DNA from 3 places in the Psychrobacillus syltrankelensis genome. Region 2 is predicted to be linked to each of the others. Evidence: predicted binding sites of a transcription regulator. Region 2 holds the regulator's gene; each other region holds the start of a gene.

Region 1 (11,050 bases), 1.6 Mb from region 2:
GCTTTTGAGATATTTTTAATTGTTCTTTTATCTCTTCTTTATTAGTCCATTCATCTTCTGTTAACTGATCTTCAAATGTTTCTAAACAAATTTCTTTTTCATCTTTTAGAAACTGCATATGTTCATCCTTTAACTTCTCAAGAGTGGCTTTTGCAGAAGTAAGAAAATAATGCTCCTTATTCTGAATCGAATGTTGGACAATTTGTTGCACTTTTGAAAAATCATTATGTAAAAAGTTTTTATCTTTTAAGGAAGTATAGAAAATATCTTTTGGTTCGACCGCCCAAGCTTTAAATGCACTCGCAACTGACTGTTTAAATGCATCAAACGATAATTCTTCTTCTCGGTGTTTATCAACTTGGTTCACTATTAGATACACATTTTCGTTGTAATGAAGTAACTGCTTTGTAAATTGAAAATTTAGCTCAGACTGTACATGATTATAATCCATCACATAAAAAACAATATCGGCAAGATGAAGTGCTGACTCCGTAGATATTCGATGGGCATCATCTGTTGAATCCACTCCTGGAGTATCCATAACTGTTATCCCTTCAGGCAAACGAGACCCTGAATAACCAATTTCGATTTGAGAAACTTTACTTCCGTCTTTTGAGTATTTTTTTACCAATTGAATATCATAATCACCCGAAAATTTTACTGGTGCTCTGTCAATAAAATGAACAAGCGCATAATTTTCAACACTCTTTTGTACAGTCACAATATTTGCGGAAGTAGGAATCGGACTTGTCGGAAGTAAGTGTTCATCTACTAATGCATTAATCATACTAGATTTACCAGCTGAGAAATGCCCTGCAAATGCAATTGTAAACGTGCCTTTTTCGAGTTTATCAGCAAATAGTTTTGCTTTTGCATATCGTTCTTCATCTTTATCATGTTGGAACAACGTAGCAAGTAACGCATTTTGCTCTTTTATATAATGTAGCTCATCCATATTAATCATTTAAAAGTAAATCTCCTTTATAATTCGACAATGTATGTATATCATAGCAAAAATCTAATGAACACAAAAGCGTTCATTAGATTTTTGCGACGAGCTTGCCAATAAGTATATATGTATAAGAAAAACGCAACTGGTCTTTACTATTTCCTAAGTGCTTTGGATGAAACAAAGCTACATTATTAACTAATATTTTTATGGAGGATCTGGAAGTGACTATGTCACTTCCAGATCCTCCTTTTTCGGTAATCTTGTGGCTTATGTTTGTCCGTCGCCCTTGAAATATGTAGAGACAAGGTGCATTAGGTTTGGATAATGAGAGAATAAATCCTTTCCAATACGTTTAAAAGCGGACGAAGATACAATTTCTTCCGCTCAGCGCTTCTTAATCAATGGATGCTGCCTATTTTTCTCCAATTACACAGGATTACTGATATTATTAAGTTTACATGGCTCCACTAAAAAGTTAAAAACTGTCATAGAGCGACTAAATATAGATGAAAGCTACAGATTCTACATTGAAAGCAACAAACGCCTTGAAGAAAGCAACCAATTTTATTGTGAGAGCAACCATTTCTCTATGTAAAGAGTTAACTTTATGTGAGATGGCACAAATTAGCATTAAAAATTCTGTGAAACTAAAAACACAACACAATGAACACGATATTTCATATACTTAATCTTAATCTTAATCTTTATGAAAAGCGCAAGCGCCCTTTAGGTGCAGATTGCCTTCACCATTACCAGAGTACTTTGGATGAAACATTGGTAACACTATTACAGCGGAGTTTTGGATCGTGAAGTGGCTACGTCACTTCACGATCCATTTTCTCGGGAATCTTGTAGCAAATGTTTGTCCGTCGTCATCTTGTTGAGAGCAATGGTAGTTTTATTCATAAAAAAATGACTCCATTTGTCTTTCTAAAGAAGAACAAACGAAGTCATCAATATTAATACTGTTATTTTGCATGCGGCGTTGTTGAGCGTAAAACATAAGCTGTAACCCCACTATATAATAAGATTGTTGATGCAATTAATAAAAGAATCATACAAATCGCCCCTTCAATTGAACTTGAAATTCATTCTCATTTAAATAATAGCACAGTATTTCGACATTTTCTACATAAAGTATTCATTTGGGATTACTTTTATGATAAAATTAAGCCATCTTTACTAGATGGAGGGAAAGAATGAGTGAGTCAAAACACATACAAACTATACTAAATGGAACAATACAATCATTAAAATCTGTTATCCCTCTTACGATGGAAATAAAATCCCCTTCTTTAATGGTACAACCATTTGAGCAAAAAGAGATGGCTGTTCTTATAGGGATAATTGGGGATGTTAAAGGACGAATAATTATAGATTCAACTGCCAATTGCTTCTCATCTATTGGTGCTACTATGTTTGGCATGCCACTAGAAGGTGAAATGCTAGAATCGTTTACAGGTGAGTTAGGAAATATGATTGCAGGTAATTTATGTACTTCCGTTGCGGGAAATGATGTTGAAATCGACATTACCCCTCCTACGGTAATAGTTGGAACTACCAAATTATTTGGCTTTCAGCATGCTTTTAAGCTACCTGTCGAAATATCTGACATTGGTGATTTAATGATTATCTTAACTATTGATGAATAATTATTTTCACGGACTTTCTACTTAGAGAAAGTCTTTTTTTAATTGAAAATTATTTTAGGCTTCTCCTTTCTTCACATTTAGTTCACATTATCCCCTTCAATTGTGACATTTATCACATCATCTCACTCTATTTCTATTTAATATTAATTACACAGGAACTCTTTCCCAGGAGGTGTTAGTATATGTCGAAAAAGCACGAAAAAGAGCCGGATTTAAAAGGTACATTGTATTCTGTAGGAGTTTTAGGTGCATTCATTTTAGTTACTTGGTTCTTGGCATTTAACTTGTTTATTGATCGATTTTAACTCCAATCAATGGAAGTTACCTACTTCTATGAGTTACGAGTTTAAAATTGATAACACTTTAGAGGTGATTCTATCCGCTTCTGAAAATATTTAAGGGTTTAGAGAAGTTCAAGATTAAATCGGAGGTTTAAAATGATGCATATTCATAAGTATGAAAAATGGTGGTTAATATTTGGTGTTAGCTCACTTGTATTATTTTTAGTTGTGGTTGGTTTTAGTGCATTTCATTATGGTTCTCACCCGCCAAGTGCAAAAGTATATGTTGATCCTGTAAGAGTAGACGAAATTGGCCCATTCAATAACCCTGGTGTCCATAAAGTAGAAGGAAAGGACTGGGATTATGAGGTAGTTTTTGTTGCTTCGGCATTTTACTATAATCCTCCAGAGATTGATATTCCTTTAGGCTCAAAAGTTAAGTTTATTGCAACTACAAAAGATGTAGTGCATGGCTTTGAGGTAGCCGGAACAAATATTAACATGACGCTTGAGCCAGGCTATGTATCTGAATATGTAACAACAGTCAATAAAGCTGGTGAATACTTAATATTATGTAACGAATATTGTGGACTTGGGCATGCGTCCATGACTTCCATGTTAAAGGTGGTAGAGTAAAATGACAAAAATTTCAGAAAGAACAAAAGATCTTGTAAAAGTAGATAAAAGAGATGGGAAATTAGCACTCGCTCATATATATGTTTCATTTATAGCATTAGCAATTGGAGGTCTTTGTGGTCTTTTACAAACATTAGTCCGTTCCGGTCAACTTACGCTCCCTTGGGGAATTAATTATTATCAAATTTTAACTGTACATGGTGTTTTACTTGGCCTCATTTTAACAACATATTTTATTTTTGGTTTTCAAATTGCTGCAGTAAGCAGAACTTCTGGAACATTAACAGACAAGCAACGTTTATTAGGCTGGATTGGCTTTTGGACTATGACGATTGGAACCGCTTCAGCTTCAACAATGGTGTTGCTTAATAAAGCAACTGTATTATATACATTTTATGCACCATTACAAGCCCACTGGATATTCTATGTTGGTTTAGCACTTGTTATTGTTGGTTCATGGATAGGTGGATTGGGACAAATTCTAAAATACACAGAATGGCGTAAGGCTAATCCAGGACAACCGAGTCCCCTTCTTACTTTTATGGTTATTGTGAACTTAACAATGTGGATTATTTGTTCTTTAGGTGTGGCTGTTGAGGTTTTATTCCAGCTAATTCCTTGGTCTTTAGGATGGGTTGATAAAGTAGATGTATTACTGTCACGTACTTTATTTTGGTATTTTGGGCATCCCCTTGTTTATTTTTGGCTATTACCAGCATATATGGTTTGGTATGTAGTTATTCCAAAAATAATTGGAGGAAAAATTTTCTCCGATTCTCTTGCTAGATTATCATTTATTTTGTTCCTTTTGTTTTCAATTCCAGTAGGATTTCATCATCAATTAGTTGAACCTGGAATCAGTTCTTTTTGGAAATTTTTGCAGGTGGTCTTGACCTTAATGGTGGTTATTCCTTCCCTTTTAACTGCTTTCTCGATGTTTGCAACTTTTGAAACTCGTGGACGTGCATTAGGTGGGAAAGGTTTATTTGGATGGGTAAAACAATTACCTTGTGGAGATGCACGATTTGTAGTTCCTTTTATCGGAATGGTTGCATTTGTACCTGCCGGTGCAGGAGGTATTATAAATGCTTCTCATCAAATGAACCAATTAATTCATAATACGATTTGGGTAACAGGTCATTTTCATTTGACAGTGGCAACTACAGTTGTTTTAACTTTTTTCGGAGCATCCTATTGGCTAATCCCTCACCTTACAGGAAGAATTTTAACAAAACAAATGAATCGACTTGCTATAATTCAAGCTATTGTATGGACAGTTGGGATGTCAATCATGTCGGGTTCCATGCATATCGTTGGATTACTTGGAGCCCCACGTCGATCTACTTTTTCTACTTACGGTGATTCTACTCAAGCAGCGGAATGGATTCCTTATCAGATTGCGCAGGCTGTTGGGGGAACAATTCTTTTTATCGGTATCGTTTTAGTTCTTTATATTATTGCAAACATATTATGGTTTGCCCCAAAAGGTGAAACAGAGTTTCCTGTAGGCGAAGTCTCTGAGCATGCAGAAAAAACTCCGATGGCACTTGAAAACTGGAAAATTTGGCTGACTGTTTGTATTGTATTAATATTGTTTGCCTATACAGTTCCTGTTATTGATATTATTCAAAATGCACCTCCGGGATCTATTGGATATAAGTTCTGGTAAAAGAAAAGCATCTCGTCCTTACTATCGAAGGAAATTAAAAAGTAGAGCGTGGTTAAATTCCTCCCCTACTTTTCCATTTTTAGGGATTAAATTTCATAATTCTCTTTTCGGTAATCTTATGACCATGCCCGCAGAAAGCGAGCGCAGGAAGGGAAAGCAACAACTCGTTGAATGGATTACTTTCTTTAATTTGCTTTTTATAGAAATTACTATTGACTAGAGGTAAGTGTCCGCCTGCAGCGGAAATCAACCTGTTCATTGCATAAAAATGTTCTGAAAAAAATTGAAGTCAAACTCAGTATTATCGAGTTTGACTTCAGTCTGTGAGAACTAGGCTTTAAAGGCTCAGTTCTCTTTATATATTTTATAATTGATATATTTTCGAATATTTTTCTTCTAAATAATCAGCAAGGTAATTGCCGTTTAGCCCTTCCCCTGTTGCATCTTTTAATATTTCAAGTGGTTTTTTCACAGCTCCATATTGATGAACATTTTGTGTAAGCCAATTTTTTATTGGAGATAAATCTCCATTTTCAAATAGCTCATCAAAGTTTGGAATTTCTTTTAACATTGCCGCTTTTAACTGAGACGCGTACATATATCCTAAAGCATAAGATGGGAAATAACCAAAACTTGCCCCTGCCCAGTGAACATCTTGTAGAATTCCTTCTGCATTAGTCTCTGGTCGAACACCAAGATATTCCTCATACTTATTATTCCATATTTCTGGTAATTCTTCTACTTTGAAATCTCCATTGAATAAACCCTTTTCGATTTCATAACGAATCATAATATGTAATGCATAAGTTAACTCGTCTGCTTCTATTCGAATTAATGAAGGCTTCACCTCATTAATCGCTCGTAAAAAGTCTTCCATTGAAACGTTTCCAAATTGCTCAGGAGAATAACTTTGTAATTTCTCATAGTTTTGTTCCCAAAACTTCGGATTGCGTCCTACAAAATTCTCGTAAAACAGTGATTGAGATTCATGAATTCCCATAGAAGCGCCACCGGATAAAGGAGTTCCAGTTAACTCTTCTCCAACATTTTGTTCGTAAAGTGCGTGACCACACTCATGAATTGTTCCAAATACAGCAGAACGGAAATCTGATTCATCATATTTTGTTGTAATTCGAACGTCTCCACGATTTAAACCAGTAGCAAAAGGATGAACTGTTTCATCTAGTCTACCAGCATCGAAATCATAACCTAATTGTTTTAGTATATCTAGACTGAATGCTTCTTGTTGCTTTTTATCAAAATGTTTAAATAAGAAATCTGTTTTTGGTTGGTTTGGTGAATCCGAAATTTTCTTCAATAAAGGAACAATACGGTTTCTTAAGTCACCAAATACTGTATCCAAAACTTCCGTTGTCATACCTGGTTCATATTGATCTAAAAGGACATTGTACGGATTACCATCCTTAACTCCCCAATATTCAACGAATTTCTTTAACGTATCAACTATTTCTGTTAAATAAGGTTGGAACATATTCCAATCATTTTTGGATTTAGCTTCTTCCCAAACAGATTCGGACTTAGACTGAAGAATTACAAACTTTTTATATTCATCAGCTGGTATTTTTTTACTTAATTCATATTCTTTTTTTACTTCTTCAAATACACGTTTAGTTACAGTATTTCCGGAATCAATCGTAGGTTCTAGCTCATCTAATAATTGTTTTAATTCATCTGATGTAGATAGATTAAAAACATCTGTTGCAAGTACACCTACTACTTCAGAACGTTGATCTATGCCCTTTTTCGGTGCCCCAGTGCGCATATCCCAGTATAAAACCCCTAATGCTTCATTGTATGCACCAATCTTTTTTACAAAGTCTAGAAACTGCTGCTCAATCGTCAAAATTATTTCCCCCTTTTTCCCTCTATTTTAAGCTTACCATATGTTTATTAGCTCTGAATAGATGTAGGCAAAATATTCACAAAACGATTTTCTGTTACAGCCTCTTCGTCATTAAGCAATATATGGATTTCTCCATAATCATTTGAAGTTCTAATAAGCCTTCCTATTCCTTGTTGAAGTCTTAAAAGCATGAAAGGTAAATCTACCTCCTCATATGGATTATTTGAAAACTTACGCTTTGCATCAAATAATGGGTCAACAGGCGGGAACGGTAAATCAAATATAATGACTCTCGTTAAAGCTTTCTCTGGTAAATCTAAACCTTCCCATAAATGATAGGAACAAAGAGTTGCAAAGTCTCCATTTTGAAACTCTTTCACAATTGTGGAAAGCTCTCGATCTCCTTCAAATACGATATCCATTGTAGATAAGTTTGAAAATCGGAATTGGTCCATAGCTGCTTTTGATTTAAATAAAATCAGAGTCTGTTGTTTATCTTCTAACAGTTTATGAACATGTGCTATTTTCTTTTCTTGCTCCATTTTGTTTACATAGATTTTCATTACTTCCTCATAGTCAAAAGGCGATGCTACTGAAAACGATTGATATTTATCAACTCCTAATGAGTCTGCAATATACGTAAAATCCTTTTGTATAGATAATGTAGCAGAAGAAAATATAATTGGCATTTTAGATGAGAATAGTTTTTCATCTAATATATCAGTAACTAAACGCGGCATAATGATTAGCGTCTCATGTCCATCAATTATTTCAAGCCATTCAACACCATCCCCTTTTTCCGTGAATAAGCGTAAAGAAAAAGAATATTGCTCTAAAAATTCTTCTACCATTCGAAGTTCATATTCAGGAATAGTGAATAGTTCAGATTCGAAAACAAACTCTTCTAATAAGTCATCAGTGATCTTTATGGCTTTTTTACATGTTTGAATAAGTAGATCGGATTTTTCTATTGTCATGCGCTCACTATCTTGAGATATACTATTTTTTCTGATTAAGCCAAAAATCTCATCATGTGTTTCTTGTAATTGCTCCATTAAATATAATGTTTTTTCTCTTATACCATCCACCATAATTCTTTCCAATAGACGTACAAGTGTTTCACTTTGAACTTCATACGTAAGAGCCTTTTGTGCTGCAAATTCCAATAGATGGCCTTCATCTAATACTGTCATCGAGACTTCTGGAAGTAATGGTAGCTGTCCTTCTCTAATTCTCGATTCTTTCGTCCAAATATGTTCCATTAGAAACTCATGAGAACAAATGATTAAATCTGAGGACTCTCGGTAATTTTGTCGATGAATTGTTTGCCCACAGCGATTTCTCATGTCACAAACCATGCATTGTTGTGTAGGATGATAATTAACTTTTTGCCAATCTTCATCACTTACACGAGGAAATTGACTACGTTCCCCATATGGATATATTTGCTGAAGCGAAGAATGTCCATAGACAAAATCAGGAATTAGGTCCTCTATTTCCTCTAAGAAATATTCATTTTCTATATCTTTTTGGGCATCTTCTAATCGCTTCAAACATAAATACTGATTTCTAGATTTTGCCAAACGAACGTCAATTTTAATATCTAAGTAATTCTGTATTTTGAATATATCTCCTGCTTCTTTTACCAATTGTTCAATCAATGTCTCGTCTGCACAAGCTATCAACGCAGGTTTTCCAGTATAACGAGCGTATGAAATTGCTGGTAATAAATAGGCAATTGTTTTCCCAGTCCCTACACCTGCTTCCGCAAACAAAACGTTTTTTTCTTTCAACGCTTTTTCTATTTGATATGCCATAAAAATTTGTTCATCACGGCATTCAAAACCTTTCTCTGGTAACTCATCGTACAATACATCTCCCATCCAATCACCTAATGATTCGAAGAAAGAACGGTCTTTTGATAATTGAAAAGGTAACGCTTTTTTCATATATTAACTCCTCCAAAATAAAATAAGAACGGAAAGGAGATATTCCCTTCCGTCAGACTGAGACTTTTGTCCCCATCATTTTTAAATAATCTTCTATTAAGATCGTTTACCCCAGAATTGATAAAAATCTGTCCGTATAAATCCATTAAAGAGTTTTCGTTTTTTTGTTGCTCTTTTTCCATATAACTGTTCGAAGTTTTCCATTGATGACAACATGTAAATGGACCAAGAAGGATATTTTTCCATTATATATCCTAAGTCACTGATTAATTTCTCGATTTCTTCGACTTCTCCAATTCGTTCGCCATATGGAGGATTACCAATCATGACACCATCAGTTAATGTTGTAGAGAAGTCAGTTGCTTGCATTTGTTTAAATTTAATAATATCTGCAAAGCCGGATTCAAATGCATTCTTTTCCGCAACTTGAATCATTTTATGATCAATATCAGAACCAATAATTTGAAGGTCTTGATCATAATTTGCAAGTGATTCTGCTTCTTCTCTTACATCTTCCCATATTGTCTTAGGCATCCATGACCATTCTTCACTGTGAAAGTCCCTGTTAAATCCAGGTGCAATATTTTGCCCAATCATAGCAGCCTCTATCGCTATTGTTCCAGAACCACAAAATGGATCTACAAAAGGACGATCTGGGTTCCATTTGGAAATTTTCACAAGAGCAGCTGCAAGTGTTTCTTTTAATGGCGCTTCCCCTTGTTCATGGCGATAACCTCGTTTATGAAGACCCGCCCCACTAGTATCAATTGTAATGGTCGCTATATCTTTCAAAATACTAATTTCAAGTTTGTAAGTAGCACCTGATTCATCCAAAAAACCAATGCGTTTATGGGCTAACTTTAGTCGCTCGACAACAGCCTTTTTTACAATTGCTTGGCAATCTGGAACACTAAATAAAGTAGATTTGACTGATTTTCCTTGAACCGGAAAAGCAGCATCTACAGGTAAAAACTTTTCCCATTGTACTGCTTTTGTTTTTTCAAAAAGCTGATCGAAAGTCTTAACAGGGAACTGAGCTGCCACTATTTTTACACGGTCCGCTACTCGTAACCATATATTAGCTCTAGCTATTGCCCTCTCATCACCCTCAAAATATACCTTCCCATTTTCCGTTGTTGTCTCATATCCTAATGCTTTCACTTCATCCGCAACAATCGATTCTAGCCCCATTGCTGAAGTTGCTACTAATTTAAATTTTGTCATAGTACATTCCTTTCTTCCTTATGAATTTCCCATAGTTCGAAGAAATCCAATAGCTCATTACTAGGAATTGGTCTGCTATAATAATATCCTTGGATAATATCACAATCCATTTCTTTTAAAAGCTTTACCTGATCCTTAGTTTCTACACCTTCTGCTACAACTTTAATATGTAATCGATGCGCCATCATAATTATGCAATCTACAATAGCTTGTTTATCCTTTAATGATGTTATTTGCTTCACAAAGCTACTATCAATTTTCAAATAATTAAGCGGAAATCGATTTAAGTAGCTTAATGAAGAATAGCCAGTACCAAAATCATCTATAGAAATTTTAAAACCCATTTTCTTTAATTTGATTAGTTTTTCGACAATCCCCTCTGCATCGTTCATAATTGTCCGTTCCGTCAACTCTAATTCCAATTGATTTGGACTACAATTATATTGCATGAGGATTGCATTTATTCTTTCAATAAAGTCATCTTGTTGAAAGTGTAAAGATGCTATGTTTACTGAAACTAGAAGATTAAGCATCCCTTTCTTTCGCCATTCAATAATATCCATGCATACTTTTTCAATAATTACTTCACTTAATGGAATGATTAGCCCTGTCTCTTCTGCATAAGGGATAAATTCTCCCGGAGATACAGCTCCTAATTTATCATTTTGCCATCTTACTAATGCTTCTACACCAATAATTTCCTGTTTTTCTATTGAAATTTTCGGTTGATAATAAATATGGAATTCCTTTTTCTGAATAGCTTTTCTAAGTTCTGATTCAAGATACAGTAATCTTTTAGAATCACGCTTTAATTCTTCAAAAT
Region 2 (11,050 bases):
ACCGATAAAAATTGGAGTTGGAGGACCAGTAGGTGCTGGTAAAACAATGTTAGTTGAAAAGTTAACTCGCCAAATGGCAGATGAGATTAGTATGGCTGCAATTACAAATGATATTTATACAAAAGAAGATGCAAAATTTTTAATGAAAAATGGAGTTCTTCCTGAGGATCGTATTATTGGAGTGGAAACAGGGGGGTGTCCTCATACTGCGATTCGTGAAGATACATCGATGAACTCAGCAGCAATTGAGGAATTGAAAAAACTCCATCCAGACCTGGAACTAATCTTTGTGGAAAGTGGAGGAGATAATTTAGCGGCAACATTTAGCCCGGAATTAGTTGACTTCTCCATTTATATTATAGATGTTGCGCAAGGGGAAAAAATTCCCCGTAAAGGTGGACAAGGAATGATTAAATCAGATTTATTTATTATCAATAAAATCGATTTAGCACCTTATGTTCATGCAAATTTAGATGTGATGGCCTCCGATACAAAAGTATTTCGTGGTAACAAACCATTTATCTTTACCAACCTTCAAGATAACACTGGACTAGATGAAGTAATTGATTGGATTCGCAAAAATGTTTTATTGACAGGATTGAAATAAGATGGAAGATTGGACGGGCCTATTGCAGCTTGTTATGGAAAAGAAGAATGAAAAAACGATTACAAAAAATGTTTACTTCCAGGGTGCATTAAAACTGATGCGCCCAATTTATCTAGATAATTCCGGGCAAGCATGCTTTTATATTTTGAATCCCGGAGGTGGTTATGTAGGTGGTGATCGTTATCGGATAGAAGTTACGCTTGAAGAAAAAGCAGAATTAGTATTAACAACTCAATCAGCGACAAAAGTGTATAAAACATTAAATCCTCCTGTCTTACAGGAGACAGAGATTATCTTGAAAAAAGGGAGCATTCTTGAATACATTCCTGATCCACTAATTGCCTATCGTGAAGCAAAATTTCACCAGCATACAGTAATAAGAATGGACAAAGAATCCACGCTTATTTATCTGGATATCTTAACACCAGGCTGGTCTCCAGATGGAGAATGGTTTAAGTACGATTATTTACAGTTGAAAAATGAAATTTATGTGGAAGATCAGTTAATTGCTTTCGATCACTTAAAGCTTCAACCCGCCAAATCACAAGTATATGCTATTGGTTTTATGGAAAACTTCACACATTTAGGTTCAATGATTGTTGTCAGCAATCATTGTACGCAACAGTTTCTAAATCAAATGTATGAAGAATTGGAACCTCATATGAAGGAATGTAAAATCGGCATGTCCATGTTATCTGTACCGGGATTTTCACTTCGAATTCTTGCATCCTCTACACAACAAATTGAAGAAATATTAGGGGTATGCACATCTTTCATTCGGCAAGAATGGTTTGCTAAAAAGGCTTTATTTTTAAGGAAATACTGATAGTAATATATATAAATTGATAAAGGGGTTTGAGAATGGATATAACATTATTTTCAATATTATCGATAGGTTTTTTACTTGGTATTAAACATGCCATTGAGCCAGATCATGTGATTGCTGTATCAACCATTGCAAGTAAAAGTAAAAAGTTATGGCAATCTACATTAGCAGGGGTTTTTTGGGGCATTGGACATACTGCAACATTATTCATTGTAGGGCTAATTTTAATTGCAATGAAAAATGAAATTTCCGATAAAATGTCTATGTCTCTTGAATTTGTAGTTGGAATTATGCTAGTTTACTTAGGAGTCACGAACATTATTAATTTCCGCAAAAAAAAGCTACAGGACCATCTGCAAAATGAACAAAAAGGTAACAAAATGTCTTACTTAAAGTCAACTGCTATTGGTTTAGTTCATGGATTAGCAGGAAGTGCAGCAATGGTATTACTGACGATGACAATTGTAGATACCTTTTGGGAAGCTGCAGTGTATATTTTAGTTTTTGGTATTGGAACTATTTTAGGAATGTTGTTTTTTACAACTATACTTGGTATTCCATTTGTATTTAGTTCTAAAAAATATAATGTAAATAGAGTGTTAGCACTGTTTGCAGGTGGGGTTAGCTTGGTTTTCGGTATTTATTATATGTATAACTTAGGTGTAACAGAGGGATTATTCTCTCTTTGGATTTAAAAGTTCTATAATCCTCTAACGAGACTGATAAAGGGAGCTCATACTCTCTATTATTAGTCTTTTTTTGTCTTAAAGACTGCATACTTACATTCCTCCACGTATTTCTTTATAATAGAAGCAAATAGAATTGTACTTGAAAGGATAGCAACCGATGATGTATGAACGGATTATAAATTCGGAGCAGGAAACAGAAGCTCTTGCAAAGCAACTAGCTACACTTCTTGAGCCAAATGATGTGCTTACACTAGAAGGAGATTTAGGAGCTGGTAAAACAACCTTTACGAAAAGTGTGGCAAAAGGTTTGGGTATTACGCGAAACGTTAATAGCCCTACGTTTACTATATTAAAGCAATATGAAGGAAGATTACCTTTAAATCACTTAGACGTATATCGTTTGGCAGATAGTGATGAGGATTTAGGTTGGGACGAGCTGTTTTATGGTGATGCTGTAAGTATTATCGAGTGGGCCCATTTAATAAAAGAAGATTTACCGCCAGAGCGTTTGGCGATCCAAATACTACGCTTGGAAGGGGATAAACGGCAGTTTACGTTTGAGCCTTTTGGTAAACGATATGAACAATTATGCGAGGAGCTTTTTGAATGATTTGGTTAGGAATAGATACATCACATACTCCGCTTGCAGTAGCTGTCTTGAAAGATGATCAAGTACTTGCAGAGTATAAATCATCTCTTAAGATTACCCATTCCATTGGAACAATGCCTGCAATCGAAGAATTATTGAAAAAAGCAAACATTAAGCCTGGAGAAATTGATGCGATTGCGGTTGCAAAAGGACCTGGATCTTATACTGGTGTGCGAATCGGAGTAACAATAGGTAAGACGCTTGCATGGACATTGAATATCCCAATATTTTCAGTTTCCAGTTTACAAGTGTTAGCCGGAAATGCACCGTATTTCCCTGGTGTTGTTTGCGCGATTATGGATGCAAGGCGCGGCAATGTGTTTGCGGGCATTTATACGAACGGCGAAGTGGTGAAGGAAGCACATATGTCGCTAGTAGAACTACTCGAAACAGTGGGAGAAATGGGACAACCGGTTTTATTTGTCGGAATGGATGTTTCGATTCACTGGGAACAAATAAAAGAAGTGCTTGGAGACAAAGTGCAACGTACAAATGCAGCATTCGATTTGCCAAGTGCCGCGGTATTAATTGAACTCGCGAAAAAGCAAAAACCAACTGAAGTCCATGGGGTTGTCCCGGAGTATTTACGTGTGACAGAAGCAGAAGCGAACTGGATGAAAGAGCAGAAGAAAAATGGAAACTAATCATACTTTTACTTATAGAAAAATGACAATTGAGGATATCGATTCAGTCCTCCTAATTGAAGAAGAAGCCTTTGCCACTCCTTGGACGAGAGAAGCATTTGAGCATGAAATGACGACTAATTTGTATTCGTATTATATTGTGGCAGAAACAGAAACGAAGGAGATTATCGGCTACTGCGGCATGTGGCTAGTAATGGATGAAAGTCATATAACAAATGTAGCAGTTGCGGAACGTATGCGAGGACAGAAAATTGGGGAAGGTTTAATGCGTGAAGCAATTCGTGTAGTGCTAGAACAAAATGTGGTGCTTATGACATTGGAAGTAAGAGTAACGAATGACATTGCGAAGAATCTATATTATAAATTAGGATTCCAAGACGGTGGCATACGAAAAAATTATTATACAGATACGCAAGAGGATGCTCTTGTAATGTGGGTGGAATTTAAATGACAAAAGATCAATATATTTTAGGCATCGAAACGAGCTGTGACGAAACAGCAGCATCCATTGTAAAAAATGGTCACGAAATCATTTCAAATGTGGTGGCTTCTCAAATTGAAAGCCATAAGCGTTTTGGAGGAGTCGTTCCAGAAATTGCTTCTAGGCATCATGTAGAGCAAATTACAATTGTCATCGAAGAAGCCTTGAAGCAGGCTAATATGACACCAAACGATTTAGATGCAGTAGCGGTTACAGAAGGGCCGGGTCTAGTAGGAGCGCTTTTAATAGGAATAAATGCAGCAAAAGCATTTGCCTTCGCAAACGGCTTACCACTTGTTGGAGTGCATCATATTGCCGGTCATATTTATGCCAATGCTCTTGTGCAGCCAATGGAATTTCCTCTACTTGCCCTAGTAGTTTCCGGAGGTCATACCGAACTTGTATTAATGAAAGAAGACGGTCAGTTTGAATTAATCGGAGAAACGAGAGATGATGCAGCTGGGGAAGCATACGATAAAGTTGCTCGCGTACTGAATCTTCCATATCCAGGTGGTCCTCATATCGATCGATTGGCAAATGAAAGTGATGGGGCAGTACCTTTTCCAAGAGCTTGGCTCGAAGAAGGGTCCTATGATTTTAGTTTCAGTGGGTTGAAATCAGCTGTTATTAATTATCAACATAATGCGGAGCAACGCGGAGAAGATATAAATCCAAATCATCTAGCAGCAGGCTTCCAACAAAGTGTCGTGGAAGTGTTAACTGCAAAAACGCTAAGAGCAGCACGTGAGTTCAATGTAAAGCAAGTAATTGCAGCAGGTGGAGTTGCTGCAAATAAAGGACTTCGCCGTGCACTCGAAGAAACATTTGCAAAAGAAAACATTCCATTTTATGTTCCACCAATCTCATTGTGCACAGATAATGCAGCGATGATTGCGGCAGCAGGAAACTCTATGTTTTCTGCTAAAAAAACAGGAGATTTGTCGATGAATGGTCGACCAGGGATGGAACTTCATAATTGGTAAACGAAATCCTCTTTTCTTCGACAAGAAAAGAGGATTTTTTAACAGGAAATATTCTGCTTGTCAATAGAGAACATTCGTACTTATGCACATTCTGTGGATAACTTGTGTATAAGTATCGTATTTTCAATATATAGTATCTCTTTTAATTACGTAATTGTGGAAAAGAAACTTTTCATTCTGTGGACAATGTGGATAAACCTGTTGATATATTGATATTACTAGTTTTTTTATGTGAATAAATTTGTGGAAAAAGTTTGATCGAAAAAAGAGGGTTGACCAACATATATGGGCAAAAAACGACAAGTCGTTAACTATTTTGTTCGACTTATTTATGGCATGTATGCATTCCGATATAGAACGCTGCTAAATGGACTTCGAGGCCGATTGTGTTGAATGAGACCAGTTTACTCAAAGACGAGACCAATTCTGCCAAAAGTGCGACCAATCTGTCATTAGCCGAGACCAATTCGTACACTCCCGAGACCCTCCTAACTAAAAAAAGAGACACCCATCGTGGGCATCCCTTTAATTTGGAGCTATTTCCTCCAATTGCTCTTGTAGATCCAACCATTCATTGGACAACTCATCTTGTTTTGCTTTCAAACTGTCCAACTCCAATTGCAATTTTTGGACTGCTTCATGATCTTGAAAAATTTCTGGATCGCAAAGTTTCTCTTCGATAGAAGCAACTTCTAAATCGACAACTGGAATCTGACTTTCTAGCTCCTCTGATTGACGTCGAAGTTGGCGCTCTTTTTTCTTTGCTTCTTTATCAATAGTAGAAGTACTTGTCTTCACAACTATTGCTTTTTCCACATTAGTTGCATTTTCTAGCGCAATTTCTTCTAATTCTTCTTTCTTTTCTAAGTAGTAGTCGTAATCACCCAAGAAAAGGGCAGCGTTGTCATTAGATAATTCTATAACCTTTGTTGCAATTCTGTTTATAAAATAACGGTCATGAGATACGAAGAGGATTGTTCCTGGAAACTCTAGCAATGCATTTTCAAGAACTTCCTTACTATCTAAGTCTAAGTGGTTGGTAGGCTCGTCAAGTACTAATGTGTTTGCTTTTAATAGCATTAACTTTGCAAGGGCAAGTCGCGCTTTTTCTCCACCAGATAACGTAGAAACTGTTTTTTGGACATCGTCCCCGCTAAATAGGAAGCGTCCTAATACTGTTCGGACATCTCTTTCGTTCATCATTGGCCATTCATCCCAAAGTTCTTGAAGAACTGTTTTATTGCCAGTGAGTGCCGCTTGTTCTTGATCGTAATATCCAAACTGGACGTTTGTACCGTATTGAATTTTACCATCTGCATTATCAAGCTTCTTCATAATGGTTTTAAGTAAGGTAGATTTACCGACTCCGTTTGGACCAACAAGTGCAATACGATCTTGTTTATATACAGAAAAAGATATATTAGAGGAAACAGTTTTGCTTGGATATCCGACAGAAACTTCTTCCAAACGAAGGACATCGTTTCCGCTTGGGCGATCAATCGTAAATCCGAAATTAGCTGATTTTTCATCTCCATCTGGTGAATCCATCCACTCCGTTTTTTCGATTACTTTTCTCCTTGACTGAGCCATTTTCGTTGTAGAAGCTCGAGCTAAGTTCTTGTTGACGAAGTCTTCTAGTTTCGCTTTTTCCTCTTGCTGTCTTTCATACAATTTTTTTTCTCGCTCGTAATTCTTAGCTTTTTGATCTAAGTAGCTGCTGTAATTTCCAACGTATCTTGTAACGTTATGGCGAGAAACTTCATATACGAAGTTCACTACTTGATCTAAAAAGTATCGGTCATGGGAAACAATAAGAATTGCTCCACTGTAATTTTTTAAGTAGTTTTCAAGGAAGTTTAGTGTCGCTATATCTAAATGGTTTGTAGGCTCATCCAAAATAAGCAAGTCTGGTTTACTAAGCAGCATTTTTGCAAGTGCAAGCCTCGTCTTTTGACCTCCAGATAGTGCTTGTACAGGTTTATCGTAATCTTCTGGGAAGAATTGCATGCCGTGTAGAATAGAGCGGATGTCTGATTCAAATCGATAACCACCCGCTTCATTAAAAGCGAGTTGGAGTTCGTCGTATGTTGCTGCTACTCGAGCATAAGCTTCTGTATCCTCGTATACGGAAGGATCAGCCATTTGCGATTCTAAGGAACGAAGCTCTTTTTCAGAATCAATAAGATGACTAAATATAGACTTCATTTCCTCCCAAATGGAGAGCTTTGATTCGAGTCCTGCATGCTGTTCAAGATATCCTAATCGAATGTTTTTGGGCATAATAATATCGCCGGAATCATGGGACATTTCTCCAGCAATTATTTTAAGTAAAGTAGATTTTCCAGCGCCGTTTCTGCCGACGAGAGCGACCCGATCTCTGTCTTGAACTTCTAATTTTACGTTTGTTAATATATCTTCACCGTTGAAGGATTTAGTTACTTGATTTACTTGTAAAACAATCACGATGATTCGCACCTCAATTCTATCTTAAGTGTAATAGATAGGTCTTGTCGTTGCAACGCTATAGCTTTATAATGAGGTGAATGTTTAGTTCGTTAAAATCGATTCGAATGCAGATTGAGAAAGTAACTGTTCTACCGTGTAACTGTTCAGACTCCAGTACCTGTGCTCCTGCCCATGCTATTGGCAGAGGGGCGTTTGCCTGTTGAGGTCAAAATCGATTCTTTGATAGATGAACATCTGACATGAGCTTTTTGCGCATTTCTAAACAATGAAATAGGAGTGTTTTTATGAAACCTGAAATACCAAAAATACCTCAAGCAACCACAAAGAGGCTTCCTTTATATTATAGATTTTTACAGAGTTTTCATAATGCTGGGCATAAAAGAGTCTCATCTCAAGAATTAAGTGATGCGATGAAAATAGATTCCGCTACGATCCGAAGAGATTTTTCACATTTTGGTGCTCTAGGCAAAAAAGGTTACGGATATGATGTTGCTAACTTATTGGAGTTTTTTCGTAAAACACTCGATCAAGATGAAGCGGCAAATGTTGCACTAATTGGAGTAGGTAGTTTAGGGACGGCTTTTCTTAAATATAATTTTCAAAAGAACCATAATACAAAAATTGTCGTTGCCTTCGATACAAAAGCTCCCGTTGAAGGGATGATGAAAAGTGATATTCCAGTTTATAATCCTAGTGAAATGGAAGAAAAGCTTCTAGAATATGGCATTGAATTAGTTATATGCACTGTTCCGAGTCGCTCAGCACAAGAGGTAGCTGATAGATTAGCAAAAACAGAAATAACAGGTATTCTAAACTTTACTCCTGTTAGACTAAGTGTTCCAGACAAGATTCGAGTACATACGATTGATCTATCTGTCGAAGTGCAAACACTTATTTATCTCATACGTAACAAACATTCAGAATGACTTGAAAAATGTCACATATATTTCACGGGTTAAGAAATAGCCATAAGACTGATTTTGATGTAATATAAGCTTATATTATAAGAGGAGGTGCCTTACATGGGTGCAGGTCCAGTAAGTATAATTTTCATTGGTATCGTAGCATTACTATTGTTTGGTCCAAAAAAGTTACCAGAGCTTGGTAAAGCAATGGGTACAACTTTAAGAGAGTTTAAAAATGCAACTAAAGGTCTTGCTGATGACGAGGAAGACGAAGTAAAAAAGGTAGAAACAAAAAACATAGAAGACAAGTAAGTTAGGATGTATGTCCAATGAATCAAAGAGACTTAACTATTATTGAGCATATTGAAGAGTTTCGACAACGTCTTTGGGTGTCTGTTTTAGTTTTTGTTCTTGCAGTAGCTGGAAGTTTTTTTCTAGCAAAGCCGCTTATTCATTTTTTACAAAATAGTGTGCAGACAAAAGACTTAACATTAAATGCATTTCAAGTTACCGATCCAATAATGATTTATTTAAAAGTCATTATTATAGTTGCTTTAATAATTACATCTCCAGTGCTTTCGTATCAATTATGGTCATTTGTGAGTCCGGGACTGCATGAAAAGGAAAGAAAGGCTACTCTTAGCTATATTCCGTATTCATTTATCCTATTTTTGGCTGGTATGTCATTTTCTTATTTTGTATTATTTCCATACATTATGAACTTTATGACATCGCTATCAAGTGATCTTGGTATTGTACAAGTTATTGGTATTAACGAATATTTTAACTTTCTATTTCAAATAACTATTCCTTTTGGGATAGTATTTCAGTTGCCTGTTGTCTTATTGTTTCTAACGAGACTTGGAATAATAACGCCGATGATGATGGTAAAGGTTAGAAAATATGCATATTTTGTTTTATTTGTAATCGCTGCATTCATCACTCCACCAGATATAGTGTCTCACTTATGCGTTTCGATACCGTTTTTCCTTCTATATGAAATTAGTGTTGGTATTTCGAGAATTGGATACCGTAAGTATTTATTAGCGGAGCAAAAGAAAGAAATGGAATAACTATAAAAAGCCTTTGACCTAATTGGTCGAAGGCTTTTTTTATGTCTTATCAATTAGCCACTGAGCTTTGACATCTATCACCGAAATTAAGGGGGAAGTGACCGAGTCGCTTCCCCCTTAATTTACTTCTATGGTAATAGTATAGCCAATGTTTCGTCCAAAGCACTAGGGAATTAAGAACCAAGCACTCTTAAAGTCGGCTTTCGTTTTTCTAAATTAGCCAATAAGCTGTCGCAATTTTTTATGGCATTTGGGAGTATGTTTCAAGAAATTTTTGTATCGATTCGCCGTAAAACTGAAAGAGGACAACAAACCCGTTTAATAGCATATGTGAAATCATTGATGCCATAATGCGTTTTGTCTTGTGATAAATAAAAGCGAATATAAACCCGGATACCGCATATAGTAGGATGTGCGTAAAGTCGAAGTGGATAATTCCAAAAACAATTGCACTAACTGCTGCGGCAACAAAGAAATTCGTTTTAGGCAATAAAGAACCAAAAATAAGGCGGCGAAAAATTAACTCTTCTAAAATTGGCGCAAATAAGACAATCGAAAATATTGCTAAAGGAACTGCATGTGCAATTTCGATGAATTGGGCAGTATTTTCAGAGCCAGGTTCAACACCTAGTTTTATTTCGATATTAGCTGCAAGCCCTTGACCTAATAGAACGAGGAAAAATCCAGCAACTCCCCATCCAACTGTTCTTCCGAGTGTTGTCTGTTGCCCCTTCAACGGAGACAAGAAAATGTTATTTTTTCTTATTAAAAGGAGGGTAATAAGTGTAGCTAACCCCATGCTTATGAATACCCACCAACCTGAAGCAAGTAACTCAGCATTTTTGACGTCCCTAGATTCGAGCATTTTATATATTAGTGGTGCAAAAAGTGCTCCGGAAAGTTGCATCAAGCAATACACAATTAAAATATACAAGCCTGTTTTTTGTTGTTTCATATTATTTGATTCCTCTCTAAATAGCGGTTCCTCTATCATTGTATAGGAAATAAACAATAAATAGAAAAAATTAGCCTTCTCGCTTGCAAAATGTTCTGTGATTAATTATTATTATAAGTGTGTTAGCACTCAAAGAGTGAGAGTGCTAATAATATCAAATTCAACTATTTTAGGGAGGTAGTTTCACTTGTTAAGACCATTAGGTGATCGTATCGTAATCGAATTAATCGAAGCTGAGGAAAAAACAGCATCTGGCATCGTACTTCCAGACTCTGCTAAAGAGAAACCACAAGAAGGTAAAGTTGTTGCTATAGGTACTGGACGAGTACTTGAAAACGGCGCTCGCGTTGAATTAGACGTGAAAGAAGGAGACCGTATCATCTTCTCTAAATATGCGGGTACAGAAGTAAAATACGAAAGTAACGAATATTTAATATTACGCGAAAGCGATGTTCTAGCTGTAATCGGCTAATAAAACTAAAATAAAACGAGATAATAACTAGGAGGTAACTGTTAACATGGCAAAAGAAATTAAGTTTAGTGAAGATGCTCGTAGTGCAATGCTACGTGGGGTAGATAAACTTGCAGATGCTGTTAAAGTAACACTTGGACCAAAAGGACGTAACGTAGTTCTTGAGAAAAAATTTGGTTCACCACTTATTACAAACGACGGTGTAACTATTGCAAAAGATATCGAATTAGAAGATGCATTTGAAAACATGGGAGCAAAATTGGTTGCAGAAGTTGCTTCTAAAACAAATGATATCGCTGG
Region 3 (11,050 bases), 1.3 Mb from region 2:
CCAACAGGCATTACAGTTTCTATGCAAGATGAAAAATCGCAAATTAAAAACAGAGAAAAAGCTATGAAAATTCTACGTGCTCGTGTTGCAGATAAATTCCGTCAAGAAGCTCAAGCCAAATATGATGCCGTTCGTAAATCTGCTGTAGGTACTGGTGACCGATCGGAGCGGATTCGAACATATAATTATCCACAAAATCGGGTGACGGATCACCGCATCGGGTTAACTATTCAAAAGCTCGACCAGATCTTAGAAGGAAAGCTAAATGAAATAGTGGATGCATTAATATTAGAGGACCAAGCAGAAAAATTAGAAAGAATGAATGATACTAATGTGTAAAACAACTTATGAGGCCCTAACCCGGGCTTCTTCTTTTTTAGAAGAGAATAATCGAGAAAAAGAAGTGGCTCGTTATTTGTTGCAACATGTTTTGAAAAAAAACTATTCACAATTAATGTTCGCAATGTACGACGAATTATCCACAGAAGAATTTCATACGTTTTGGTCATATGTTGAAGAACATGCTACCGGGCGACCTTTTCAATATATTATCGGACAGGAAACCTTTTACGGTCGGGATTTCTTTGTAAATGAAAACGTATTGATTCCTCGTCCAGAAACAGAAGAATTAATAGAAGAAGTAAAAAATCGTGTAAAAACCCTTTTCGATGCAAATAAAATCTTGCAAGTCGCTGATATAGGTACTGGAAGCGGAGCGATTGCGGTCACGATAAAAAAAGAAATCCCTAATGCAGAAGTTACTGCAACCGATATATCCGAGCAAGCACTTGAAGTGGCATTGGAAAATGCACAGCTATTGGATGCAGAAATCCATTTCAAGAAAGGCGATTTACTAGCTCCAATTTCACTTCAAAAATGGGATGTTGTATTATCTAACCCGCCTTACATTGGTTTGCGCGAAGCAGAAACACTTTCAGATACAGTAATTGATTATGAGCCACATCTAGCCTTATTTGCAGAAGAAGATGGATTGCAATTGTATCGAAAAATGGCAGAGCAGCTACCTTCTATGATGAACGTACCTAGTTTCATAGGTTTTGAAATTGGTTATGAACAAGGAGTAGCGGTGCAAAATATGCTCCAAACTGCATTTCCTAAGGCCTTGGTAGAAGTAGTCCAAGATATTAATAAAAAAAATCGTTTTGTTTTTTGCACAATTACTGAATAAGTTATGAATCTATTGGTAACAATGTTCCTAAGGAGGAATGTTATATGTTACCAGATTATGAGATAAAGAGAGCACCAAGAATTAGCAAGCAAATAGACGCAATTATTTTCTTCGTGTGGATGTTACTTCTTATTCAGTTTTGTTTATTTATATTATTTCAGCCTACCGATCAAGCGGATGGTTTGCGCTTTCGATTAATTGCAAATAGCAATACAATAGAAGATCAACAAATAAAACACGAAGTGAAAAATAGTATTGAGCCTCTTTTAGTCCAATATCAAAATAATCCACAAATTTATACAAAACTTGAACAAGCTGTGGATAAGTTGTCAGAAAAATACGAAAAAGATATTAGTCTTTCCTCAGGCTTAGCATTATTTCCACCCAAAGCATGGAATCAAGGGATAACTGCACAAAATTATGTGGAGTCTGTTGTTATAACAATCGGTAGTGGTCGTGGTGATAACTGGTGGTGTGCGTTGTTTCCGAAAGTATGCTACAAAGAAGAAGTAGTGGAAGAGAAGCCAAAGTTTTGGGTTTGGGAATGGCTGAAAAAGAAGTTTTCCACATAATTATCCACAAAAACAATATAGTTATCAACAAAAATGTGGATAAATACCGTAGAAAGGAGAAAATAATAGATGAAAACACAAATTGTAAGTGTGGATAACTTATCCACAAAAACGGAAGGTTATGCACAAGCTGTGAGTTTGTTAAAAGCAGGAGAAACTGTCGCTTTTCCAACAGAAACAGTATATGGATTAGGTGCAGATGCGACAAATGAAAAAGCAGTGAGCAAAATCTTTGAAGCAAAAGGCAGACCTCAGGATAATCCACTTATTGTGCACATCGGAGAAAAAGTGGAAATAGAAGCTTTTACAATGAATATTCCACAAATAGCAAAGGATTGCATGGATGCTTTTTGGCCAGGTCCACTCACACTTGTCCTCCCTCTGAAGCCAAATACACTAGCAAAGAATGTATCCGCTGGACTAGATTCTGTAGGGGTTAGGATGCCTGAACATCCGGTGGCACTTGAATTACTGAGACGTTTAAAACTTCCAGTTGCTGCTCCGAGTGCAAATAGAAGTGGAAAACCAAGTCCTACGAAAGCTGCTCACGTATTCCATGACTTAAATGGGAAAATACCTTTTATAGTAGACGGTGGTGCGACAGGAATCGGTCTAGAGTCGACAGTATTAGATGTCACATCCAAAGTGCCGACGATTCTTCGTCCAGGTGGAATTACAAAAGAGATGCTTGAAAAAGTAATCGGACAAGTAAATGAATCCATGCCGACAGATCAAGTAGAGGCACCTCGAGCACCAGGAATGAAATATGCACATTATGCCCCGAATGCACCTGTATACTTGATTTACAATTCCAAAGAAACTGTACAAAATGCAATAGAAAAAATACATAAAAATCTTCAAAAGGTAGCATTAATTGCAAGAGAGCAATTTGGTAATTGCGAGGCGGATTACTTTTTTTCTTTAGGAAAAGAGAATCAGCTGGAAGATGCAGCACATCTATTATATGAAGCATTAAGAAGTTGTGATGAAACGGATGCAGATTTAGTCCTTGTTCCTGTCTTCTCAAAAGAAGGAGTTGGAGCAGCTATTATGAATCGATTAGAAAAAGCTGCAAACGGCAACTGGTTTGATAAGTAATTTCGTTTCTCTGGGTTATTCGACCGATTTTATTCTGAATTCAACCGATTCCTTGTTATATTCGACCGTTTCTAGTAGAATGCGACCGATTATCAGTATTTTTCGACCGATTCACTTATTTTATCCATACCAAGATAAGTATACAACGTTAGCAGTGTATTCTCCCCTATCTAATTGCATATAGTTAATTATGCAAAAGGACGGGGGAGATTTTTTTGTGGCGTGAAATTTTAGCTGGTGTTTTAATGTCAGTAGATGTACTTATATTGTTTTCGCTTGTTCCTTATCGAAAACAAGTCTTTACGATTGCTGCGTGGGTAGCGTCATTACATATGCTTTTTCCTTTAATTGGATACTATGCTGGTATCGTCGTGCAGAATTATTTGCAACATGCAAGTCCTTATTTATCCGGGGTACTTTTATCGCTAGTAGGATTACAAATGATTATTACACAATCTCCTAAACAAGTGCCGCTATTATCTCCTTATCTTCTCGCAATAGTTGCTAGTATTGATACCTTTTCAGTAAGTATTTCGTTTGGTATGCTTAAAGTAGAAAAGCTTATTTTTATTTTAAGTTCAGGGATCTTTTCTTTTTTAGGAGTATTTATTGCACAAAAATTCATTATTAAGCACACATTTATGGACCGAGCTATCATTATGAGATTAGCAGGACTCGTTATTTTAATAATGGGAGTTTTAACTTTACGAAATATTTAACAATATTTAAAACATTTATAGGACTAAATATTATATACTAGAGATGGGGAAATAGAACGATGAATATTTTATTTGTTTGTACGGGAAATACATGTCGAAGCCCAATAGCTGAGGCGTTATTAAAGTCTCGTGATTTAGAAAATGTGGAAGTTCGTTCAGCAGGTATTTATGCATTGGACGGTGGAAGCATGTCTAAAAATGGGCAGTTAGTATTAGAGAATGCATCGATACCGATTACTCATTCTTCGACTTCGATAAATAAGCAAATAGTAGATTGGGCAGATCTCATATTAACGATGACAGATTCCCACAAACAATCAATCCTTCAAATATTCCCGCATACCAAGACTAAATTGTATATGTACACGGAGTTTGTAACACCCCAAAATGTACAAGATGTATCTGATCCATATGGCGGGGATGTGCGTACATATGAAAACACGTTTCAAGAACTAAATGCACTAACAGAAGAATTAGTGAAAAGACTTCGGGGGGATTAAGTATGAAAGAGAAAAAGAAAAAGTATGCATTTGGAATACAAAAGAAGATTGTATTATTTGTCACTATTTTAGCTATCATTACATACTCAACAAGTGCCGTTTTTATCAACTTTGTACAACCACTAATATTTGATGGTGCTACAAAATCACTTAATTTTGAAATAGCAATGTATGCTTTAGGAATTATTTGGTCCGCTATATTAGCTTATTTTTTCAGTGGAGTAATTATCAAGCCCTTATTTAATTTAGAAAAAGTTGCAACACTTGCTTCAGAAGGAAAAATCGGTGTGGACGTAGTTGTACCAAAGTCTAAAGATGAAATCCAATCTGTTGCAGTTGCTTTTCAATCCATGTTAGTGAACTTAAGAGAAATGGTCCAAAGCATTGAAGAAAATTTTGAGAAAACAAACAATACTGTACAACAATTGTCAGAAGAATCGTCTGTCGCATCTGAACAAGCGGAAGCAATTGCTCATACTATTGCACAAATTTCGCAAGGGGCAGAACAATCAGCGGTAGCGGTACAAGACACTGCTGAATCTGTGGAAGATGTAAGAGTACTTGCTTCTAAAGTAAATAAACGTGCGGAAGAATCTTCTGTCCAATCAAAAGAAATGATTGTTGGTCTAGCGCAAACTACAGAAGTTATTGAATCACTTGTAAATGGGATACGAAAAATTGCCTCAGGAAGTGAGTCGGCACTCGGAAATGTACAACAATTAGAAGAAAACGCTGGAAAAGTAGAAAGTATTATTCAGTTGGTGGGGGATATTGCAGCTCAAACGAATTTGCTTGCACTAAATGCATCCATTGAAGCTGCTCGTGCAGGAGAGCACGGAAAAGGTTTTGCAGTTGTTGCAGAAGAAGTTCGTAAACTAGCCGATGAAAGTGCAAAAGCTGTTCAAGGTATTTCCGAATTAATCCTTGCTATTCAAACCGATGTGCAAACAGTTGTACAACAAATGACGAACCAAGTTAGCTTTGCGGTAGGAGAAGCAAAACGAGTATCCGAAACAAACGAAGCAATTGAAGGTATGTCCAATAAAATCCATGATATGGCAGGGTCAGTTGTGGAGATATCAACACTAATAGAACAACAATTATCTAATATTGAAAGTACGGCTCGTCAATCACAAGAAGTAGCTGCAATAGCAGAAGAAACATCTGCAGGTGCTGAAGAAGTAAGAAGCGCTACAGATGAGCAAGCACGCTCCATCGAACAAATTGACCATTTATCTGAAGGGTTGAAACAACAATCAGAAGACTTGTTCAAGGTTATTTGTCAATTCGATCGAACTTCAAAATAACGATGTGTGAAGTGAGAAAATAGTCAATATACGAACTATAAATTTAAAATGTAAGATATAGTTCGTGTTATGTACAGTTTTAACTAAAAACATGAAGGGAAATTAGAGTTTTGACAGAAATTCGTCAATTGTTTTGTAAAGAATGCAATTCACTGTATGTGAATTGTGTTTTTTTATTCTGAAAAATGGTATGATGAATTAGAATTTAAACAGAAATGAGGGAACGAGTTGAAAATAGCCATTTCTTCCGATCACGGTGGTAATAACCTACGTAAAGAAATTATTCAACAGCTAGAAGAGCTTGGATTATCCTATGAGGATTTCGGTCCAACTAATGATGATTCAGTCGATTATCCCGACTTTGCGTTTCCAGTTGCAGATGGTGTTGCGAGTGGGAAATTTGATCGCGGAATATTGATTTGTGGTACTGGTATTGGAATGTCAATTGCAGCAAATAAAGTAAAAGGTATTCGTTGTGCATTAGTACATGATGTATTTTCTGCAAAAGCAACGAGATCACATAATGATTCTAATGTCCTTGCGATGGGCGAAAGAGTAATAGGTCCGGGACTTGCAAGAGAAATTGTTGCTACATGGCTTGGTCAAGACTTTGAAGGCGGACGTCATGAGCGACGTGTTGAAAAGATTACGGAACTAGAAAACGCTTAAAGAGGTGATTTCATATGGAAGCAAAAAATTTGTGGAAACAACAAATAGAACAGCTTCTACTAGAAGTGGAACAGCAAGCAATTTTAAAAGAAAATGATTTATTTGTCATTGGTTGTTCTACTTCTGAAATTATCGGCGAGAAAATTGGTACTGCTGGTGGTTTAGAGGTAGCTGAAGTTTTATTTGAACCATTACAAGCATTTGCAAATCGAAATAAAGTTCATTTAGCATTTCAAGGCTGTGAACATATAAATCGAGCAATTACAATGGAAAGAAAAACACAACTTTTCTTTAGATTACCGGAAGTTTCAGTTATTCCTGTTGTCCGCGCAGGTGGCTCTATGTCTGCCTATGCGTACACTCAATTTCAAGACCCTGTAGTTGTCGAGCATGTGCAAGCACAGGCTGGCATTGATATAGGACAAACCCTTATTGGTATGCAGTTGCAACCAGTTGCTGTGCCGATTCGCGTGTCCATAAAACAAATTGGGGAAGCAGTCGTTACGATTGCGAAAACACGTCCGAAGCTAATTGGTGGAGAACGTGCATTTTACGGATAATATTGGAGGAGGAACTAAGAGTGGAGAAAATTTTATCACAAGATCCAGCGGTTTATGAAGCTATGCTGGCGGAGAAAAAGCGTCAACAAGCAAATATTGAGTTAATCGCTTCAGAGAACTTCGTATCCGAAGCAGTTATGGAAGCACAAGGTTCAGTACTTACAAATAAATATGCAGAAGGCTACCCAGGTAAACGCTACTATGGTGGTTGTGAGTATGTAGATGTAGTAGAAAACATTGCTCGTGATCGTTTGAAAGAAATTTTTGGTGCTGAACATGCAAACGTCCAACCACATTCAGGTTCACAAGCTAATATGGCAGTATATATGACTGCTTTGCAACCTGGTGACACAATTTTAGGTATGAATTTGTCACATGGTGGACATTTAACGCATGGTTCTCCAGTAAACTTCAGTGGAATCCAATATAACTTCATTGATTATGGAGTGAATAAAGAAACAGAAACAATCGATTATGAAAATGTTCGTGCAATTGCATTAGAACATAAACCTAAGATGATTGTAGCTGGAGCAAGTGCGTATTCACGTACAATTGACTTCGCTAAATTCCGTGAAATTGCAGATGAAGTAGGAGCTTACCTATTTGTAGATATGGCACATATCGCAGGTCTAGTCGCAGCAGGTCTTCATCCAAATCCAGTACCGCATGCACATTTCGTTACTTCGACAACACATAAAACTTTGCGTGGACCTCGTGGAGGATTAATCTTAACAACTGAAGAATTCGCGAAGAAAATTGATAAAACGATTTTCCCAGGAATTCAAGGTGGCCCACTAATGCACGTAATCGCTGCAAAAGCAGTGGCATTTGGTGAAGCACAACAACCGGATTTTAAAGATTACCAAGCACAAGTAATTGCAAACGCTAAAGTACTAGCAGATAGTTTAACAGCAGAAGGTATTCGTATCGTTTCTGGTGGTACTGACAATCACGTTATGCTGTTGGATGTTTCAGCTTTAGGTTTAACAGGTAAAGTAGCAGAGCATGTCCTTGACGAAGTAGGTATTACTGTCAACAAAAATACTATTCCTTTTGATACTGCAAGTCCATTTATTACATCTGGAGTTCGTATTGGTACACCAGCTGTTACATCACGTGGATTTAAAGAAGAAGAAATGAAAGAAATCGCTTCTATTATTGCAAAGCTTTTGAAAAACCATGAAGATGAAGCAATCTTAAAAGAATCAAAAGAAAAAGTTGCAGCATTAACATCTAATTTTCCATTGTATAATTAAGAGATTAGTAATAAAGGCAGTCGGGATGAGCACATTCCAACTGCCTTTTTCTCTGCAGTAGTATACTCATTTTATACTGCCTTTCTGTCCAGATAAAATTATTTCTGACCGGATAGATAAACTTTGTGATCGGATAAATGAATTTCTGTCCGTATAAAATTTTTTCTGTCCATATAAAAAGTTTTCTGACCATAAAGCTTCTTCTCACCATTTAATACCATTCTTTCTTTCGTAATACAGATTAAATTTCAAATGAATTTATAAAAAGACTATTGGGCAACATGTGAGGAGTATGAAATAAAGCTAATGCAGACAGTCAAGGACAATATTTTTACAAACCTATGACGACAGCAAATAGACGAAATAGTAAGAACGAAGGATTGCTAGTATGTGACCCGTGTTTTTTGTTATAATTAATAGAATTGCAACTAAAACAAGAAGGAGAAATGCCATATGACAAAAATATTTGTATTTGATCATCCCCTAATTCAACATAAACTTACATATATCCGTGATGTAAACACAGGAACAAAGGAATTTCGGGAACTTGTAGACGAGGTTGCAACGTTAATGGCTTTTGAGATTACACGTGATCTACCTTTAGAAGAAACAGAAGTAGAAACTCCAGTCCAAAAAACAAAATCCAAGGTGTTGGCAGGTAAAAAATTAGGTGTCGTACCTATATTACGTGCTGGAATTGGCATGATTGATGGAATATTAAAGCTTATTCCCGCTGCAAAAGTTGGTCATATTGGTCTTTATCGTGATCCAGAAACATTACAACCAGTTGAATATTATGTGAAACTTCCTGCAGATGTAGCTGAAAGAGAATTCATCTTAGTGGATCCAATGCTTGCTACTGGGGGTTCTGCAATAGAAGCAGTGAACTCGCTTAAAAAACGAGGTGCAATACATATTAAGTTTATGTGTTTAATTGCAGCTCCAGAAGGTGTAGAGGCATTACAAAAAGCTCATCCAGATGTGGATATTTATATAGCTGCATTAGATGAAAAACTAAATGATCATGGCTATATTGTTCCTGGTTTAGGAGATGCTGGGGACCGATTGTTTGGAACTAAATAAAAAAATAGTAATTTCCTACTTTAAATTTGTCGATAAAATGTCAAATAGTCAGTATTTGTGAAGAATTTCACTACTTCTAATTGACATCAAATTGCCCCTATTGTATGCTTACAAAGGATATAAAATGATAGGGGTTTCATGCTTGAAATACTTGTCGTATCAACTTTCTACTAGATTCACAGTTTTTACTATAAAAGAAAAAACTTGAGGATTCTTTTATGCGTCCAAATAGACGTCCTTTACAAGGGATAGCAATGTATTCTGCGATTCTCTCACAGCTTGTAGGTTCTATTTTAATAGGTATATTCACAGGAATGTGGGTAGACAGTATCTTTGGAACCACTCCATTATTTCTAGTAATATTTCTTCTTACTGGCCTAGCGGTTGGTGTGATTGCCATTATTACTACCATTCGAAAATACGATTCAGGAGACTAAAGACCCATGCAGGAAATGCAACGTATCTATACGAAGCAAAGAAAGTACATATTTTTTTTGCTCGCAGCATGTGCGCTAGGTTGGGGATTCACCCCATATTCGACAATTTTTGCGGGCTTAGCACTAGGTTCTTTATTTGGTCTGTATAATTTCTGGATTCTAGTTCGTAGAATGGAGAAATTTGATCGTGTGTTAACAGATGGAAAAGGACGAGCAGGTCTTGGTACGACATTTCGCTTCGCATCTGGCGTAGCAGCCGTTGCAATAGCCTTAGCCCTTCCAGAGTATATCCATCTAGTAAGCACTGTTATTGGATTAATGATTCCCTATGTTCTACTTATCGTAGAACGGATTTTGTATTTTGCAAGACACCAACTATGAGATTGTGAAAGAGAGGTGAAACAATCGTGGAACATAAAAATCCAGATTTTGTGTTTCTAGGGATGCATGGTAACTTGTCAAACATATTGATGTTAGCAGTTACAACACTCATCGTATTTTTGATCGCATTTTTTGCGACAAGAAACTTGAAACTGAAACCAACTGGTATGCAGAACTTCATGGAGTGGATTATGGACTTCGTGAAAGGCATTATTAAAAGTAACTTCGATTGGAAAACAGGTGGCCGGTTTCATGTGCTTGGAATAACATTAATTATGTTTATTGCAGTAGCAAACGTATTAGGTCTTCCATTCTCCATATCGTATGATGGTGTGCTTTGGTGGAAATCTCCAACTGCAGATCCTACGGTAACGATGACACTTGCAGTAATGATTCTACTATTAACGCACTATTACGGTATCAAAATGAAAGGTATTAAAGAATACGGAAAAGACTTCTTAAAGCCGCTTCCATTCCTATTACCTTTAAAAATTATTGAAGAGTTCGCAAATACGTTGACACTCGGTCTTCGTCTTTACGGAAACATTTATGCAGGGGAAGTTCTATTAGGACTACTTGCAGGATTAGCAATATCTGGGCCATTTGGTTTTATTGGGGCAATTATCCCAGCAATGGCATGGCAAGGTTTCTCGCTATTTATCGGCGGAATCCAAGCGTTCATTTTCGTTATGTTAACAATGGTTTATATGTCACATAAAGTGTCAGCAGACCATTAATATAACTGTTTAGATTTCTAAACAGAAATAAATAAAAACAAACAACATTCCAAGGAGGAAATTACACAATGGTAGGTTCAGTTGGTCTTTTAGCAGCAGCTATAGCAATCGGTTTAGGCGCACTTGGTGCAGGTATTGGTAATGGTTTAATCGTTTCAAAAACAGTAGAAGGTATCGCTCGTCAACCAGAAGCACGTGGAGCTTTACAAACAGTTATGTTCATCGGGGTAGCATTAGTTGAGGCGATTCCAATTATCGCAGCAGTTATCGCATTCATCGTATTAAACAAATAATAAACATAGACAAGTCTATAATGGCGGAGCATTCCGCCATTCTCTTTATGAACTAGAAAACAATGAACACAATTTATTTTAATAGAAGCAATATCTCTTAATAGCGTTTGAAAGGAGTGAAACAATCGTGTCTTTTGATTACCTTGTACTTGGCGCTAGCCATTTTAACACTTTGGATATCTTTGCTACATTATTTTTCTTCGTTCTACTTTTATTCTTATTGAAGAAAGTAGCATGGGGTCCACTGAT

Evidence for each region. The regulator Rex, encoded in region 2, represses fermentation and respiration genes when NADH is low (regulators of the CRP and FNR family bind a similar motif). The targets are predictions, from matches to a motif close to TTGTGAAATATTTCACAA.
Region 1: a site for Rex is predicted at 2,705-2,722, ahead of ACTSKG_RS04680 (cytochrome c oxidase subunit 2A). Genes of this name have one in related genera too.
Region 3: a site for Rex is predicted at 9,009-9,026, ahead of ACTSKG_RS09065 (AtpZ/AtpI family protein). Genes of this name have one in related genera too.

The regions. Positions count from the first base shown of each region.
Region 1 covers NZ_CM144227.1:901,804-912,853, forward strand. The annotation lists gene ACTSKG_RS04670 (dynamin family protein) at 1-964, opposite strand, end outside; gene ACTSKG_RS04675 (chemotaxis protein CheX) at 2,152-2,604, shown strand; gene ACTSKG_RS04680 (cytochrome c oxidase subunit 2A) at 2,787-2,909, shown strand; gene ACTSKG_RS04685 (cupredoxin domain-containing protein) at 3,045-3,521, shown strand; gene ACTSKG_RS04690 (b(o/a)3-type cytochrome-c oxidase subunit 1) at 3,523-5,190, shown strand; gene ACTSKG_RS04695 (carboxypeptidase M32) at 5,555-7,054, opposite strand; gene ACTSKG_RS04700 (ATP-dependent DNA helicase) at 7,102-9,003, opposite strand; gene ACTSKG_RS04705 (THUMP domain-containing class I SAM-dependent RNA methyltransferase) at 9,100-10,227, opposite strand; gene ACTSKG_RS04710 (putative bifunctional diguanylate cyclase/phosphodiesterase) at 10,224-11,050, opposite strand, start outside.
Region 2 covers NZ_CM144227.1:3,228,988-3,240,037, forward strand. The annotation lists gene ureG (urease accessory protein UreG) at 1-607, shown strand, start outside; gene ACTSKG_RS15860 (urease accessory protein UreD) at 609-1,433, shown strand; gene ACTSKG_RS15865 (urease accessory protein UreH domain-containing protein) at 1,469-2,128, shown strand; gene tsaE (tRNA (adenosine(37)-N6)-threonylcarbamoyltransferase complex ATPase subunit type 1 TsaE) at 2,280-2,732, shown strand; gene tsaB (tRNA (adenosine(37)-N6)-threonylcarbamoyltransferase complex dimerization subunit type 1 TsaB) at 2,729-3,415, shown strand; gene rimI (ribosomal protein S18-alanine N-acetyltransferase) at 3,405-3,866, shown strand; gene tsaD (tRNA (adenosine(37)-N6)-threonylcarbamoyltransferase complex transferase subunit TsaD) at 3,863-4,879, shown strand; gene ACTSKG_RS15890 (ABC-F family ATP-binding cassette domain-containing protein) at 5,405-7,342, opposite strand; gene ACTSKG_RS15895 (redox-sensing transcriptional repressor Rex) at 7,630-8,271, shown strand; gene ACTSKG_RS15900 (twin-arginine translocase TatA/TatE family subunit) at 8,368-8,562, shown strand; gene tatC (twin-arginine translocase subunit TatC) at 8,580-9,323, shown strand; gene ACTSKG_RS15910 (lysostaphin resistance A-like protein) at 9,565-10,278, opposite strand; gene groES (co-chaperone GroES) at 10,466-10,750, shown strand; gene groL (chaperonin GroEL) at 10,797-11,050, shown strand, end outside.
Region 3 covers NZ_CM144227.1:1,880,792-1,891,841, reverse strand. The annotation lists gene prfA (peptide chain release factor 1) at 1-339, shown strand, start outside; gene prmC (peptide chain release factor N(5)-glutamine methyltransferase) at 332-1,189, shown strand; gene ACTSKG_RS09110 (stage II sporulation protein R) at 1,234-1,761, shown strand; gene ACTSKG_RS09105 (L-threonylcarbamoyladenylate synthase) at 1,831-2,859, shown strand; gene ACTSKG_RS09100 (manganese efflux pump MntP) at 3,075-3,578, shown strand; gene ACTSKG_RS09095 (low molecular weight protein arginine phosphatase) at 3,638-4,078, shown strand; gene ACTSKG_RS09090 (methyl-accepting chemotaxis protein) at 4,081-5,385, shown strand; gene rpiB (ribose 5-phosphate isomerase B) at 5,614-6,054, shown strand; gene ACTSKG_RS09080 (TIGR01440 family protein) at 6,069-6,614, shown strand; gene ACTSKG_RS09075 (serine hydroxymethyltransferase) at 6,635-7,870, shown strand; gene upp (uracil phosphoribosyltransferase) at 8,324-8,953, shown strand; gene ACTSKG_RS09065 (AtpZ/AtpI family protein) at 9,172-9,390, shown strand; gene ACTSKG_RS09060 (ATP synthase subunit I) at 9,397-9,771, shown strand; gene atpB (F0F1 ATP synthase subunit A) at 9,798-10,508, shown strand; gene atpE (F0F1 ATP synthase subunit C) at 10,577-10,801, shown strand; gene atpF (F0F1 ATP synthase subunit B) at 10,929-11,050, shown strand, end outside.